Regions from separate parts of the Glutamicibacter soli genome, predicted to be linked through region 2. Evidence: riboswitches for the same ligand, from Rfam matches in the RefSeq annotation. Region 2 holds a riboswitch; each other region holds the start of a gene.
What was found. A riboswitch is a leader RNA that binds a small molecule or an ion and turns the genes downstream of it on or off. The one in region 2 is predicted to bind thiamine pyrophosphate.
Positions count from the first base shown of each region.

Region 1: it holds a riboswitch for thiamine pyrophosphate, as region 2 does, so the genes downstream of both, thiO (glycine oxidase ThiO) here and ACTX90_RS01490 (3-oxoacyl-ACP reductase) in region 2, are expected to answer to the same signal.
Region 3: it holds a riboswitch for thiamine pyrophosphate, as region 2 does, so the genes downstream of both, thiM (hydroxyethylthiazole kinase) here and ACTX90_RS01490 (3-oxoacyl-ACP reductase) in region 2, are expected to answer to the same signal.

Region 1 covers NZ_CM125969.1:2,487,145-2,491,477, forward strand. The annotation lists gene ACTX90_RS11705 (ThiF family adenylyltransferase) at 1-240, opposite strand, end outside; gene ACTX90_RS11710 (thiazole synthase) at 237-1,091, opposite strand; gene thiS (sulfur carrier protein ThiS) at 1,096-1,338, opposite strand; gene thiO (glycine oxidase ThiO) at 1,335-2,531, opposite strand; TPP riboswitch at 2,519-2,623, opposite strand; gene ACTX90_RS11725 (hypothetical protein) at 2,852-3,148, shown strand; gene ACTX90_RS11730 (OsmC family protein) at 3,349-3,780, opposite strand; gene ACTX90_RS11735 (GNAT family protein) at 3,785-4,249, opposite strand.
Region 2 covers NZ_CM125969.1:295,945-300,277, reverse strand. The annotation lists gene ACTX90_RS01495 (NtaA/DmoA family FMN-dependent monooxygenase) at 1-1,132, opposite strand, end outside; gene ACTX90_RS01490 (3-oxoacyl-ACP reductase) at 1,129-1,938, opposite strand; TPP riboswitch at 2,000-2,093, opposite strand; gene ACTX90_RS01485 (hypothetical protein) at 2,158-2,763, opposite strand; gene ACTX90_RS01480 (hypothetical protein) at 2,768-3,391, opposite strand; gene ACTX90_RS01475 (HNH endonuclease family protein) at 3,646-4,333, shown strand, end outside.
Region 3 covers NZ_CM125969.1:56,124-60,456, reverse strand. The annotation lists gene ACTX90_RS00305 (hypothetical protein) at 1-1,543, shown strand, start outside; gene ACTX90_RS00300 (GntR family transcriptional regulator) at 1,540-1,905, shown strand; TPP riboswitch at 2,292-2,386, shown strand; gene thiM (hydroxyethylthiazole kinase) at 2,376-3,170, shown strand; gene thiE (thiamine phosphate synthase) at 3,163-3,804, shown strand; gene thiD (bifunctional hydroxymethylpyrimidine kinase/phosphomethylpyrimidine kinase) at 3,801-4,333, shown strand, end outside.

The sequences.
Region 1 (4,333 bases), 1.7 Mb from region 2:
GTTGGACAGCTCCACGGTGTCGTCGTCCATGACCGCCAGCGTGCCCACCCCGGCGGCGATCAGGTAGCTGGAGATCGGGCTGCCCAGTCCCCCGGCGCCGATGACCAGCACGCGCGCGGCGGCGATGCGGCGCTGGCCTTCCTCCCCGACCCCGGGCAGGGTCAGGTGCCGGGAATAGCGGGCCAGCTGGGCAGGGTCCAGCGCGGTGCGCGGTGCGACCAGCGGTGCGCGGCCGCTCACGAGAAGTCCCCGATCAGCGCCTGCATCATTCCCTCGCCCGGGGAGGAGGCCAGCGCGGTGTCGCGCACCGGGATGCGCCCCGCCAGCCGGGCGGCGCGTCCGGCGCGCACGGCGTCGCGCATCGCGGCGGCCATCAGCGGGGCGTTGTGGGCGCGGGTCACGGCGCTGGCCAGCAGCACCGCGTCGCAGCCCAGCTCCATCGCCTTCGCGGCGTCGGAAGCGGTACCCACCCCGGCATCCAGGATCACCGGGACGGTGGCGCGGGAGACGATGGTGGCGATGTTGTGCGGGTTCAGGATGCCCAGCCCGGAGCCGATGGGCGCCCCGGCCGGCATGACCGCCGCGACCCCGGCGTCCTGCAGCCGGGCGGCCAGCGCAGGGTCGTCGTTGGTGTAGGCGAAGACCTCGAAGCCGTCGGCGACCAGCTGCTCGGCGGCGGCGAACAGCTCCAGCGGGTCGGGCAGCAGGGTGTGCTCGTCGGCGATCACCTCCAGCTTCACCCAGTTCGTTTCCAGCGCCTCGCGCGCCAGGTGGGCGGTGAGGATCGCGTCGCGGGCGGTGAAGCAGCCAGCGGTATTCGGCAGCGCGGCGATGCCGTGGCGCTGCAGCAGCTCGTACACGCTGGCCGAGCCGCCGGCCGAGTAGTGCCGGATGGACACCGTGGTCAATTCGGTGCCGGAGAGCGCGAGCGCCTGCTCCAGGGTGCTCAGCGAGGTGGCCCCGCCGGTGCCCAGGATCAGCCGGGAGCCGAAGCTGCGCCCTGCCACCTCGAAGGCGTCGTTGACGGCATCCAGCTCGGTGAGGTCCGCGGCGGCGGTGGTTTCAGTGGTGTTCTGCGTGCTGCGCTGCATTGGTTCAGCCTCCCTGGGCGGCGGTGACGAGTTCGACGGTGTGGCCGGCGGCCAATTCCCGCTGCGCCCAAGCGCTGCGCGGGACCACCGCGCCGTTCACGGCGACGGCCAGGCCCAGCTTGGTGCCGTCGGCGGCCTGGCCCTGTTCGTCAAGTTCGCGGCCCAAGTGCGAAGAGACCAGATCGCGCAGGGTGGAACCCTGCTGGATCGTGGTGGGGGTTGAGTTCAGCGTGATGTCGATGGTCATGGGTGCAGCTCCATTCGGGTCGGTGCAAGTCGTGAAGGATCGGTTCGGGACGGTTCAGCTCGGGAAAGTCCTGCCGGGTCCGGCGCACTCCCGCCGCTGAAGCGCGCGGGGTCCACGGCCCGGGCGTGCTCTGCGTGCGGCGGCTGGCTCAGGACCAGGTCCGCGGTCAGCGAGGAGCCGAAGGGGGTGAGCAGCACCCCGTGGCGGGAATAGCCGGTGGAGAGCACCATTCCGTCATCCAGCCGCCCTATCAGCGGCCGGTCGTCGGGGGTGCCGGGCCTGGCGCGGGCGATGACCTCGTTCAGCGAGCAGTCGACGATCCCGGGCACCAGGCGGCGGGCGTTGTCCAGCAGCTTGTGCATCTGCCCGATGTTGACCGCCTCGTTGCCGTCCTCGCGGCTGCTGGCGCCCAGCACCAGCGAGCCGTCCGCGCGCGGCACCAGGTAGACCGGGTCGCGGCGCACGATCCCGCGCACCGTGTGCGTGAGCAGCCGCGGGCCCGCAGGGCCCTGCAGCCGGAAGATGTCCCCGTAGACCGGGCGCAGCGGAAGTTCCGGTGTCCCGGCCACGGTGCCCAGGCCCGCGGCGAGCACCACCTGGTCCGCCTCGATGATCCGGCCGCTGCCGGTACGCACCGCGTGGGTGGTCCCGGCACGCTGCAGCAGCTCGACGGCCGGTTCGCGGACCAGCTGGGCGTCCAGGTGCCCGGCCAGGATCGCCACCACGGAGCGCGGGTCGATCTGGTGGTCCCCGGCGCAGCGCACCGCGCCGGCGATGTTGCTGGCCAGCGCCGGTTCCAGCCGGCGGGCGGCGCTGGGCAGCAGGGTCTGTGCGCTGAAGCCCAGGGAGGCCTGCAGCTGCACCAGTTCGTGCAGGGCATCGCGGTCGGCCGGTTCGGCGGCGACCACCAGGGTTGCGTTCTGCAGGTAGTCCGGGCGCCGGCCGGTGGCCTGCTCGATGCGCTGCACGAAGTCCGGGTAGGCCTGGTTGGAGGCGCCGAGCAGCTCGTGCAGGATTCCGTGGCCCCAGGTGGTTTCGGCGGCTGGGGCGAGCATGCCGGCCGCGGCGCGGCTGGCCCCCTGCCCGGGATCCGGGTCGATGACGGTGACCTCGCAGCCGCGCGAACGCAGTTCGAAGGCGGTGGACAGGCCGATGATCCCGGCCCCGATGATGGCAACGTGCAACGACGGCACTTCCTTCCTACGGCGGCATGACCCGCATCAGGTGTAGCGGTCGGCTCGGTGCCCTCTCAGCCTGGTCGGTTCAGGCTCCCGCGGAGTTGAAGCGATTATAGGCATGAGCTGCACCACAAATGCCAACTCTGCGCCGCGGGCGCGTCATCTTCGCGCGCGGCGCAGCCGGTCCGGGAGTCCCGGGCGCGCCTCGTTCCAAGGTGCCGGATGGGTAAATCCTCAAAGATCCATGAGTTCGTTTGCCCGCGCCCCGGCTCGTACGGAAGCGTTGCGTGAAGTTGCCCGGAACCGGGCGGCACCGCAACCGGAAGGAGAATACAGTGCTGACACTGACCGATCAGGCCGATGCGATCGTGACCTCGCTGGTCACCAACCAGACGGAGGACAACGAGGCGGGGCTCCGCATCCAGCCCGCCGACGAGACCGAAAGCCAGCAGACCGCGCGTTTCGCCGTGCGGGTCGTCGACGGCCCGCAGCCGGCGGACCAGGTGATCCAGGGCGAGGGCAGTCCCGTCTTCCTCGACGAGCTGGTCACCGACGCCCTGGATGACAAGGTGCTCGACGCGAACGTGGATGCCGAGGGAACCATCACCTTCCAGGTCCTGGCCCAGCGTTAGGCTTCCGCCGTCCGCGCTCGGGGCACGCTCCCCTGCGCGGCGGCGCACGCGCAACTGCCCGGGCAGCGCTCGTGCGGATTCGGTCTTCCCGAATCCGCCCCACGAGCCGCTGCACCGGGCAGTTGCATGTTGACTATGTTGTGATGCGGCGTTGTGATGCGCCGGCTCCCTGCCGGCTTCCCGCCGCGGCCGGAGGTTCGCTAGTCAGCGATCTCGCTGGTGACCTTGGCCCCCAGCTCGACGGTGCGCGAGACCGTGCAGTACTTGTCGTGGGAGAGCTTCACGATGCGCTCGACCATGCCGGCGGCCTTGCGGCCCTCGTCGGTGTCCGGGAACTTCAGGTCGAAGGACATCTTGATGTCCTCCATGCGTCCGGCGCCCTCCTCGCTCAGCTTGTAGCCGCTGGCGGCCACCTCGAACTTCTCCGGCTCGCTGCGGCGCGTGGTGGCCACGTCGACGTCGATGGCCGAGCAGCCGGCGATGGCCGCCAGCAGCAGCTCCACCGGGGTCAGCAGCCCTTCGCCCTGGCCGAATTCCAGGCTGGCACCGGTTTCGCCGCTGGTCGCCCGGTACCTTTTGGACTCTACTCGTTCGACTTTGACTTCACGCAGTTCACGGGTGTTTTCGCTCATGGATCTATCGTGACACGTCCGGGGCCGAAAGCCGGACATGGCGCAGCTGGATCCGGGCCAGCTGGTCGGTGTGCTCGGCTTCCTTTTCGATCTGGAACCCGTGGTCGAGAAAAAACGAGAGGGTGCTCGCGTTCTGCCCATTGATCAGGATGCAGGCCGCCGGGCACAGCGCGAGGATGTCATTCAGCAGCGCGCTGCCCACGCCGTGGTGGCGGTCGTGGTGGCGTACCCACAAGAGCTCGATCTGTGTTTCGCTCCAGGCGGCGAAGCCGATGATCTCCTTGCCCAGCTGGGCGATCCGCACCGAGACGCGCTGGGAGTAGACCGCTTCAAGAGCGTTGGCAACGGCGTCCACGTCGGCGGCCGAGAGGAAGTCGCGTCCTCCCTCCACCGAGTTGCGCCAGACATCCAGGAGTTCGGGTACTTCCTCCACGCTGGTCCAGTTGCGAAGAACGAGCCTCTCAGACATCTGAACTCCTTCCAGCCGTGGAATACTCCGCGTGTTGTCTCATGATTTTCTCCTAGTGGGATGCCACAGAGAAGCACGGATTGG
Region 2 (4,333 bases):
CGATCTCGTCGGCGATCATCTCCGGCGTTCCGACCAAGGTGCAGTGCCCTCCCCCGGCCGCCAGCAGCCCGAGCAGCTCGCGCACCGTCGGCTGGTGGATCTCGATCAACCGCAGGATCGTCGTGTAGCGTCCGGCCGGGCCGGTGAAGTCTGCGGCGGAGGGAAGTTCGGGCACCGGTGCATCCAGCTCCCAGGCGCTGGTGTCCTGCTGCACGAATAACGCCAGCTGGGCCAGTGCCTGCTCGACGGGCAGCAGGTCGTTGAGCCGGCGCTGCTTGTCCTTGGCCTCCTCCAGCGTGCGGCCCACGTAGGCGACCAGCCCCGGCATGATGGCCAGGGCCTGCGGATCGCGCCCGGCCGCGGCGGCCTGGGACCGCACGTCCTGTGCGTAGTCCAGCGCCATCTGCCGGTCGGCGGCCACCGCGTAGATCGCCTCGGCATGGGCCGCCGCGAGCTCGCGCCCCTGGGCGGAGGCCCCTGCCTGGAACAGCACCGGGGAGCCTTGCGGCCCGTCGGGGATATTCAGCGGCCCGCGCACACCGAAGTGCTCGCCCGCGTGGTCGATGGCCGACAGCTGCCGCGGGTCGGTGAACACGCCTGCGCGGTCGGCCCGCACCGCCGCTGAGGGGTAGGATCCGAACAGCCCCCGCAGCACCGTGATGAACTCGTCGGCGCGGCCGTAGCGGTAGGCATGGTCGCCCAGGGTTTCGCGCCCGTGGTTCTGCGCCTCGGTATCCCACATGCTGGTGACCACATTGGCGCCGGCCCGGCCGCCGGAGAGCCGGTCCAGGCTGGCCAGCATGCGCGCGGCGTGGAACGGGGTGTAGAAGCTGGAGGACACCGTGCAGACCAGACCGATCCGGCTGGTCTTCTGGCTCAGCGCGGACAGCAGCGTAAACGGTTCGAAGAACCAAGTAGGACCTGCCGCCGCGGCCTCCGGGGAGACGGCTTGGCCGTCGGCCAGGAACACCGCGTCCAGCAGGCCGCGTTCGGCCAGCTGCGCCAATTCGACGTAGTACGCGGTCTCGCCCAGCCGCTCGGCCGGGGAATCCGGCGCCCGCCAGGCCGCCTGGTGGTGCCCCGCGCCGTAGATGAACAGGTTGAACCGGGCCTGCTTCCTCGATGCGCTCATCCCTTGACCAGGCCGCCGTCGACGATCAGGTTCTGTCCGGTCACCCCGCGCGAGAGCGGCGAGGCGAAGAACAGCACCGCGTCGGCGAGCTCGGCCGGCGAGGTCACCCGGCGCAGCGGGGTGCCGGAGGCGATCAGGTCGAAGACCTCTTCAGGAGTGGCGGCCGAGGCATCCGTGGTGCGCAGCAGGCCCCCGGAAACCATGTTGACGTTGATGCCTTCCGGGCCCAGGTCATCCGCGAAGGTGCGGGTCAGCGAGAGCAGCGCCGCCTTGGTCGCGGTGTAGTCGTGGTACGGGACCACTGGGTGCTGGAACAGGTTGGTGCCGATGTTGACGATGCGTCCGAAGCCCGCCTGGCGCATGCCCGGCAGCACTGCCTGGATCGCGGCGACAGGTGCGAGCACGGAACCGGCGAACTGGGCAGTGAGCTCTTCGGCGGACAGCTCGTCTGCCTTGGAACGGGCATCTGCGTTGAAGGAGAAATCCACCAGCGCGTTGTTGACCAAGGTGGTGATCGGGCGGCCGAAGTGCTCGGCCGCGGCGGCGGCCAGGTCCTTCAGCCCGGCGGCGTCGCGCACGTCGGCCTGCAATGCCAGCGCCTGTCCGGGGAATGCGGCGGCAAGTTCCTCGGCCGCCTGCGACGAGCTGCGGTAGTTGACGACGACCTTCGCCCCGGCGTCCAGAAAAGCGGCGCTGATGGCCGCGCCCAGCCCGCGGGCGCCGCCGGTGACCAGCACCAGTTGTTCCTTGAGCGGCAGTGCGGTGGTGGTGGATGCTGCGGTGTCGGTTGCTGCGTGTGCGTTCATGGTGCTCGAACTCCTTGAAGATGTGTCAAGGCGAACGGGACCCCGGCGTAGATGCGTGGCATCGAGGTATCCAGGACATTCCCTTCGCCAGTGCTAACTGGATCAGGTTCGACGGGTTTTATCTCAGCCGCATGGCGGCACCCCGTGTCACTACGTCCCATTAGTACCACAAGCCGTCCGGGACGGCCGAACACGTGTCTTCGCCGGGTGTTTCCGGAGCTACTGGATGACCTGGACTTCAAAACCCGCCGGAGCCGAGAGCTCCGGGATCAGCTCGATGACCAGATTCTCGATATTTTTCTCGTCAAGTTCGAATTCCACGACATTCGGATCTGTCGAGCACTGGACAATTTTTTGCTTCAGGGCGCTCTGCCCATCCCTGACGCGTAGGTCGATCTGGCCCACGCCTGAACAACTGAACTTGATCAAATAGGGACCCGGTAAGCCATCTGTTTCCAAGGAGAGTTCTTCCGGCGCAAGGGTTCCGCCTTGCTGGTACAGAAAGCGTGCGGCGTTCCATGCAACCAACCCTTGATATCCGCGCTGCTCGATTTCGCCCTGCCAGAATCCTATGCCGTCCATAGCGGTAGGGTCTGAGGATATTCCGACCATCGCCAGATACATCAGCGGCGGGTAGTGCAGTGCAACTTCTTGGCGGTGGGCGATCTCCTCAGGCGACGATTCCTCGACGGGTTGCTGGAATTGGAGGGTGTTTGACTGTTGCCTGGGCGATTCGCGATCTAGCGGGCCGAGCTGGGACACCGGAGTTGTGCAGGACGTGAGCGCAAGAATTACAGCTCCGAGCAGAGGCAGCATTTTCTTCATTCGCTCACTTGCCATCATTTTGGTACAGGTTGAGTTCGTAGGATCCGATGGTTTCGGGATCACCGGAAACCAAAATGCTGTAGCTCTCGGCGGATGGACCGATTTCAAACTCGCCGTGGGTGGTTGCTGCGGGGACCTCGCAGGTCAATGGGATCTCGACCGATGGCTCCATGCCAATTTCCGGAAAATCTACGTTGATGAAAACCTGCACGGCCGCGCGCCCAACACCCCAGCAACCAAATTCAACCTTGTAATCACCCGCTTCTTCCGCGGTGCCGCTCATGGATGTCGAATCGTTGATAACCTCTTGCTCGCCATTTTCGCCTATAAAGGTCGTGGATCGGAAAAATCCCGAAAGTCCCATGGCAAATTCGTCCCCATCATCACGCGTATCAAGGTCGCCGAAGATCGGGGTAGCTCGCAGAACCTGTGTTTGCAGCTCTGAGAAAATCGGAACACCTTCTTGGTAATACTTCGCGTAGGGATCGTCACCGTGTTGTTCCGCTTCCCAGGCCGAGTCATACCCGCCGAGATCTTGCTGTTCCACGGGTTTAAGCTTGGATACGGGTGTCGTACAGGCACTGAGCAGCAGTACGCCGGCCAGCAGTGGATACAGAAACTTCTTCACAGCAACATCCCGATGGTCATTCAAATCAGCATCATGCTGACCATATTTCGCCTACCGAAAGAAAACAATACTTGTCACAGCGGATTATGGCGGCAAAATGGTAACTTTTTCAATTCAGCCTGCCAACTTCCGAGAAGAGAATCACAGCAAGACACCTGGAGCGAATCAGAGTTTCGTCGGTGCAGGCACATAGAGTCGAATGCTGGGACCGCGGATTGCAGTCCCGCCGCATATTCAAGGAGAAGTACCACCGCATGCGACTGCTGCGCCGCACCCTGTCCCTAGTTCTCGTCGCATCCACCCTCGGACTGGTTTCCTGCTCATCGCTGGCTTCCACGGATTTCACCGGGACAAACGGCGCCCAGGCCGCGACCCCGACAGCCGATCAGCAGGCGACGTATGCCACGTCCCTGAACCAATTGGAAGACATCGCCATCAAGGGTCGCGCACCGAAGACCGGCTACTCTCGCGAGCAATTCAGCAACGGATGGAAAGATACCGACAACAACGGCTGCGATGCGCGCAACGATATCCTCGCTCGCGATCTGGACAATGTTGAATACAAACCGGCCCGGGTCGACTGCGTGGTATTGAGCGGAACTTTCCATGACCCCTACACGGGCAAGACGATCAATTTCGAGCGCGGCCAAACCACAAGTTCCGCCGTACAGATCGACCATGTCGTCGCGCTGTCGGACGCCTGGCAGAAGGGCGCCCAGAAATGGAGCAAGGATGAGCGCCTCCAGTTCGCCAACGATCCGTTGAATCTCCTCGCCTCGGACGGACCCACAAACGCCGCCAAGGGCGACAAGGACGCGGCAACATGGCTGCCACCCAACAAGGACTTCCGCTGCGAATACGTGTCGCGGCAGACCCAGGTCAAGGCCAAGTACGGTGCATGGATGACACAAGCCGAGCATGATTCCATCAAGAAGATCCTGA
Region 3 (4,333 bases), 240 kb from region 2:
CATCTACGTGATCCTGCGCAACCTCGCGTCCAAGGAGGGCGGAGACCGGCTGGCTCTGGCCCGCCGGCACGCCTTCTGGTGCGCGCTCATCGGATTTTTCGCCAGCACGTCGGCCGACTGGTTCAGCACCCTCGCGGCAATCCCGTACTACGACGAATCGCCGCTTCGCATTCCCGAGGCCATCGGGGCGGCCGCGACCCCGGCGCTGTGGGTCGCCTTCATCTACATCGCAGGGCAGTTCACCTGGCCCCACAAGCTCCGGCCGAAGCGCACGGCCTCGCTGCAGCCTCGGACCTTGTCCGGGCTGGTGCCCAAGTCCCTGGTCGGAATCATGGCGGCAACCTTCGCCGCCGGCATGCTGGCGATTTACAGCGTCCGCGACGTCACGGGCTTCGCCCCCACGCCGGAGGTCATCGAGGACGACGGCGACGGCTACTACATGACCGCCGATGCCCAGGACGGGTTGCGTTCGGCCGCAGAGGTCCTGCCCTATCTGGCACTGAGCCTGGTCCTCCTGCTGGTCGCCGCCTTCGCCGCCACCATCCTCATCCTGCGGCGCAAGCCGCTGGACGGCATCAGCGAGCACGACAACCGGCTGCTGCGCATCACCTGGCTCAATCGCCTCTACCGCACGGTGACGGTGCTCCTGGCCGGCCTCGCCGGCGAAGCCCTGCACTTCAAGGCACGGTGGATCTCCGATGACGCCGACAAATCCATGGGTGGCGAAGGCATCGAGTACTGGGAACGGATGAACGACCTCGCGGGCCGGTGGGACCAGACCGCCAACTACATCGCCCTGGCCATCACCGTCGTCATGTTCTTCTGGCGCCCGCCGGTGAACTTCGAATCCCTGCGGCCGGCCGTCTCCAGCGCCTTCACCCGGCTGCGCGAGCAGCTGTTCGCGGTGCAGTATCTGAGCGCCATGGCGGCCATCCTGCTGGTCGCCGTCGGATGGCCAATGCTGCCGAGCTCCGAGACGCAGGAGATGCCGACCGCCGAACGCGCCACCGCCATCCTGGCCCTCCTCGCGGGCGCGACGCTGTTCTACCTGCTGGTCAACGCCGCCTACCTGGCGTACATGGCGATCAAGACCCGCGCGGCCGCGCGAATGCCCAAACCCGCCGCACGGCTGCCGCTGTGGACCTATGTCGTTGCCGGACTCCTGATGGCGGCCAGCCTATACTTCCTGCTCTTCCCTCCGCTGGATCCGCTGCGGGGATTTGTCGCGCCGAACCGGTGGATCATTGCCGGGCTGGCCGCGGCACTGCTCGCCGCGCATGCAGGATTCGTCCTGCTCGTCCGCTCCGTGGCGATCCCTTGGCAGGTGGGCGCAGAGGTGGAAATCTGGTATCGGCAGGTGCTTGAAATCCGCTCGCTGCGCGTAGTCGCCGGCGCGTTCGTGGCCATGCCAATGATGGGATACCAGTTGTTCGCCGAATTCTCCCTGTTCGGCCTGCTGGTCTTCTGTGCGCCGGCGGTGCTGGCGCTTCCGCGCCCGCAAGGTTCGATGCGGCCGGAGACCAGTGACGCGGGCCGCCGATGAGCGCCCAGATCACCGTTGACCTGGACTCGGCGCTGCCGCCCTATGAACAGATCCGCGCCCAGGTGGCTTCGCTGATTTCGCTGGGCGAACTGGCCGCCGGGAGCAGGCTGCCCACGGTGCGCGCGCTGGCCGCCGATCTGGGTGTGGCCGCCGGCACCGTGGCCCGCGCCTACAAGGAACTGGAGGCCGAAGGACTGATCTCCTCGCGTCGCCGGGCGGGCACCGTGGTCAATGAGCTGCCAGGGCAGCCAGCGCTGGACGAGCACCTGGTCGAGGCAGTGGACAGGGTCTGGGCACTGGCCGCGGAGCTGGGGGTGGACGCGGCGACGGTCAAGGCGCTGGTTGCGCGGAGGACGCGATAGCTCGGTAACCCTGTCACCACCGCATCATTTCCCGAGCAACCGGGATTCGGTTGACGGTGTCCGCCCCTCTTTGTAGGCTCAGCCTAAGCTCACCGCAATGCTTGGAATGGATAACCTGTGGATCCGGTTTCGATTTTGATCGTCTGCGTTTTGGTCATACTTTGCGCGCTGCCGTTTGCCATAGGCGCCATGCGCAGTCTCGACCGACGAGCCGACGACCTCGAAGGATCTGACCCGGAAATCTCCAGGGCACTTCGGGAAGCGCGGAAGAATATCGATCGCGGCAGGGGCTACGAAGATCCGAGGCTCTAGCGGCCGGCATGGGCCGGCCGACTTCCAACGGCGTTAAGGATTTGTCCTTGCGCAGATATCTGCGTACCCTCGGGATCAGTGACACGGGGTGTCGGAGAAGCCGACTGAGATGAGACCCGTTGAACCTGAACTAGGTCAAGCTAGCGGAGGGATGTCGCATGACTCTGCCTATTGTTGCCCGCAATTACCGGGAACAATCCCCCTTGGTGTTCTGCCTGACAAACACCGTGGTTACCAACTTCACCGCCAATGTACTGCTGGCTTCCGGCGCGGCCCCGGCCATGACTGACCTGCCCGGGGAAGCCGGGCCGTTCGCCGCGGCCGCCTCGGCCGTGCTGGTCAACCTGGGCACGCCCACCACCGAGCAGCTGCGCGCCATGGAAGAAGCCGTCGAGTCGGCGAGCGCCGCAGGCACCCCCTGGGTGCTGGATCCGGTGGCCGTCGGAGCGTTGCCGGTCCGCACGGAATTCGCCCGGCGCATCGTCGCCCGCCGCCCCACGCTGATCCGCGGCAACGCCTCGGAAATCATGGCGCTGGCCGGCTGGGAGTCCTCCGGCCGAGGTGTGGATTCGCTGGACAGCGTGCAGGAAGCCACCGCCGCCGGGCGTGAGCTGGCAGTGAAATACGGTTCGGTGGTCGCGATCTCCGGCGAGGCGGACGCCATCATCGACGCGCAGCGCACCGTGCTGGTGCACACCAACGGCATCGGCCTGACCCGCATCACCGGCGGAGGCTGCGCCCTGGGTGCGGTGTGCGCGGGCATGCTCGCGGTGCATGAGGACCCGTTCGAAGCCGCCGTGGCGGCCCATGGTTACTACGGCCTGGCCGCCGAAAAGGCGCTGGCCGCCAGCTCCGGGCCGGGCAGTTTTGCCGTGGCCTTCCTCGATTCCCTGGCGGCCGTCGAGCCCGCCGCACTTGAGACCCTGAACTGTGAGGAAAAGACCTATGCGTGATCTCGGAGCCTACCTGGTGGCCAACACCGCCAGCTGCAGCCCGCATAGCACCCTTGAGGTGATCGAGGCAGCCGTGGCCGGCGGGATCCAGTGGATCCAGCTGCGCGCCAAGGAGGAAAGCGCCCGCGAGTTCTTCGAGCTGACGCTTGCGGCCGCAAAGCTGACCGAGGGCAAGGCGCAGCTGCTGGTCAACGACCGCATCGACGTATTCCTGGCGGCCCGCGCCGCCGGGGCCGCGGTGGCCGGCATCCACATCGGGCAGAAGGACGTGCCGGTGTCCCTGGCCCGCCAGCTGATCGGCGAGGGCATCATCGGGCTCAGCGCCTCCACGCGGGAGCAGATCGCCCAGGCCAACCTGGATGCCGAGTTCATCGACTACCTGGGTGTTGGCGCGGTGCGCGCCACCCCGACCAAGAAGGACCACCCCACCCCGCTGGGCCTGGACGGCTTCGCGGAACGCACCGGCTGGACCGCGCTGCCCTGCGTGGCCATCGGCGCGGTGACCGCCGATGACGCCGCGGCCATCCGCGCCGGCGGCGGCGCCGGGATGGCCGTGGTGCGCCCGGTCTGCCAGGCAGATGATCCGCGCAGCGCCAGCGCCCAGCTGGTTTCCGCCTGGGAGGCGGCCAGGTGAACATCCTTTCCATCGCGGGCTCCGACCCGTCCGGCGGCGCCGGCATCCAGGCCGATCTGAAGGCCATTGCCGCCAACGGCGGCTACGGCATGGCAGTGATCACGGCGCTGACCGCGCAGAACACCCGCGGGGTCAGCGGAGTGCAGGCCATCGACGGGGATTTCGTCACCGCGCAGCTTGAAACGCTCAGCGCGGATGTGCGCATCGACGCGGTGAAGATCGGCATGCTGGCAAACCAGGAGATCATCGGCGCTGTCGCCGCCTGGCTGGATACCGTCAACGCCCCGGTGGTGCTGGACCCGGTCATGGTGGCCACCAGCGGCGATGCCCTGCTGGAGGACGCCGCCGCGCTGCACCCGCTGCTGGCCCGCGCCACCGTGATCACCCCGAACACCGCCGAGCTCGGCGCGCTGCTCGGCGAAGCCGCCGCGCAGGACTGGGAGCTCGTGCTGGAGCAGGCCCGGCGTCTGGCCTCCGCCCACGACGTGCTGGTGCTGGCCAAGGGCGGGCACCTGGCCGGGGCGCAGTG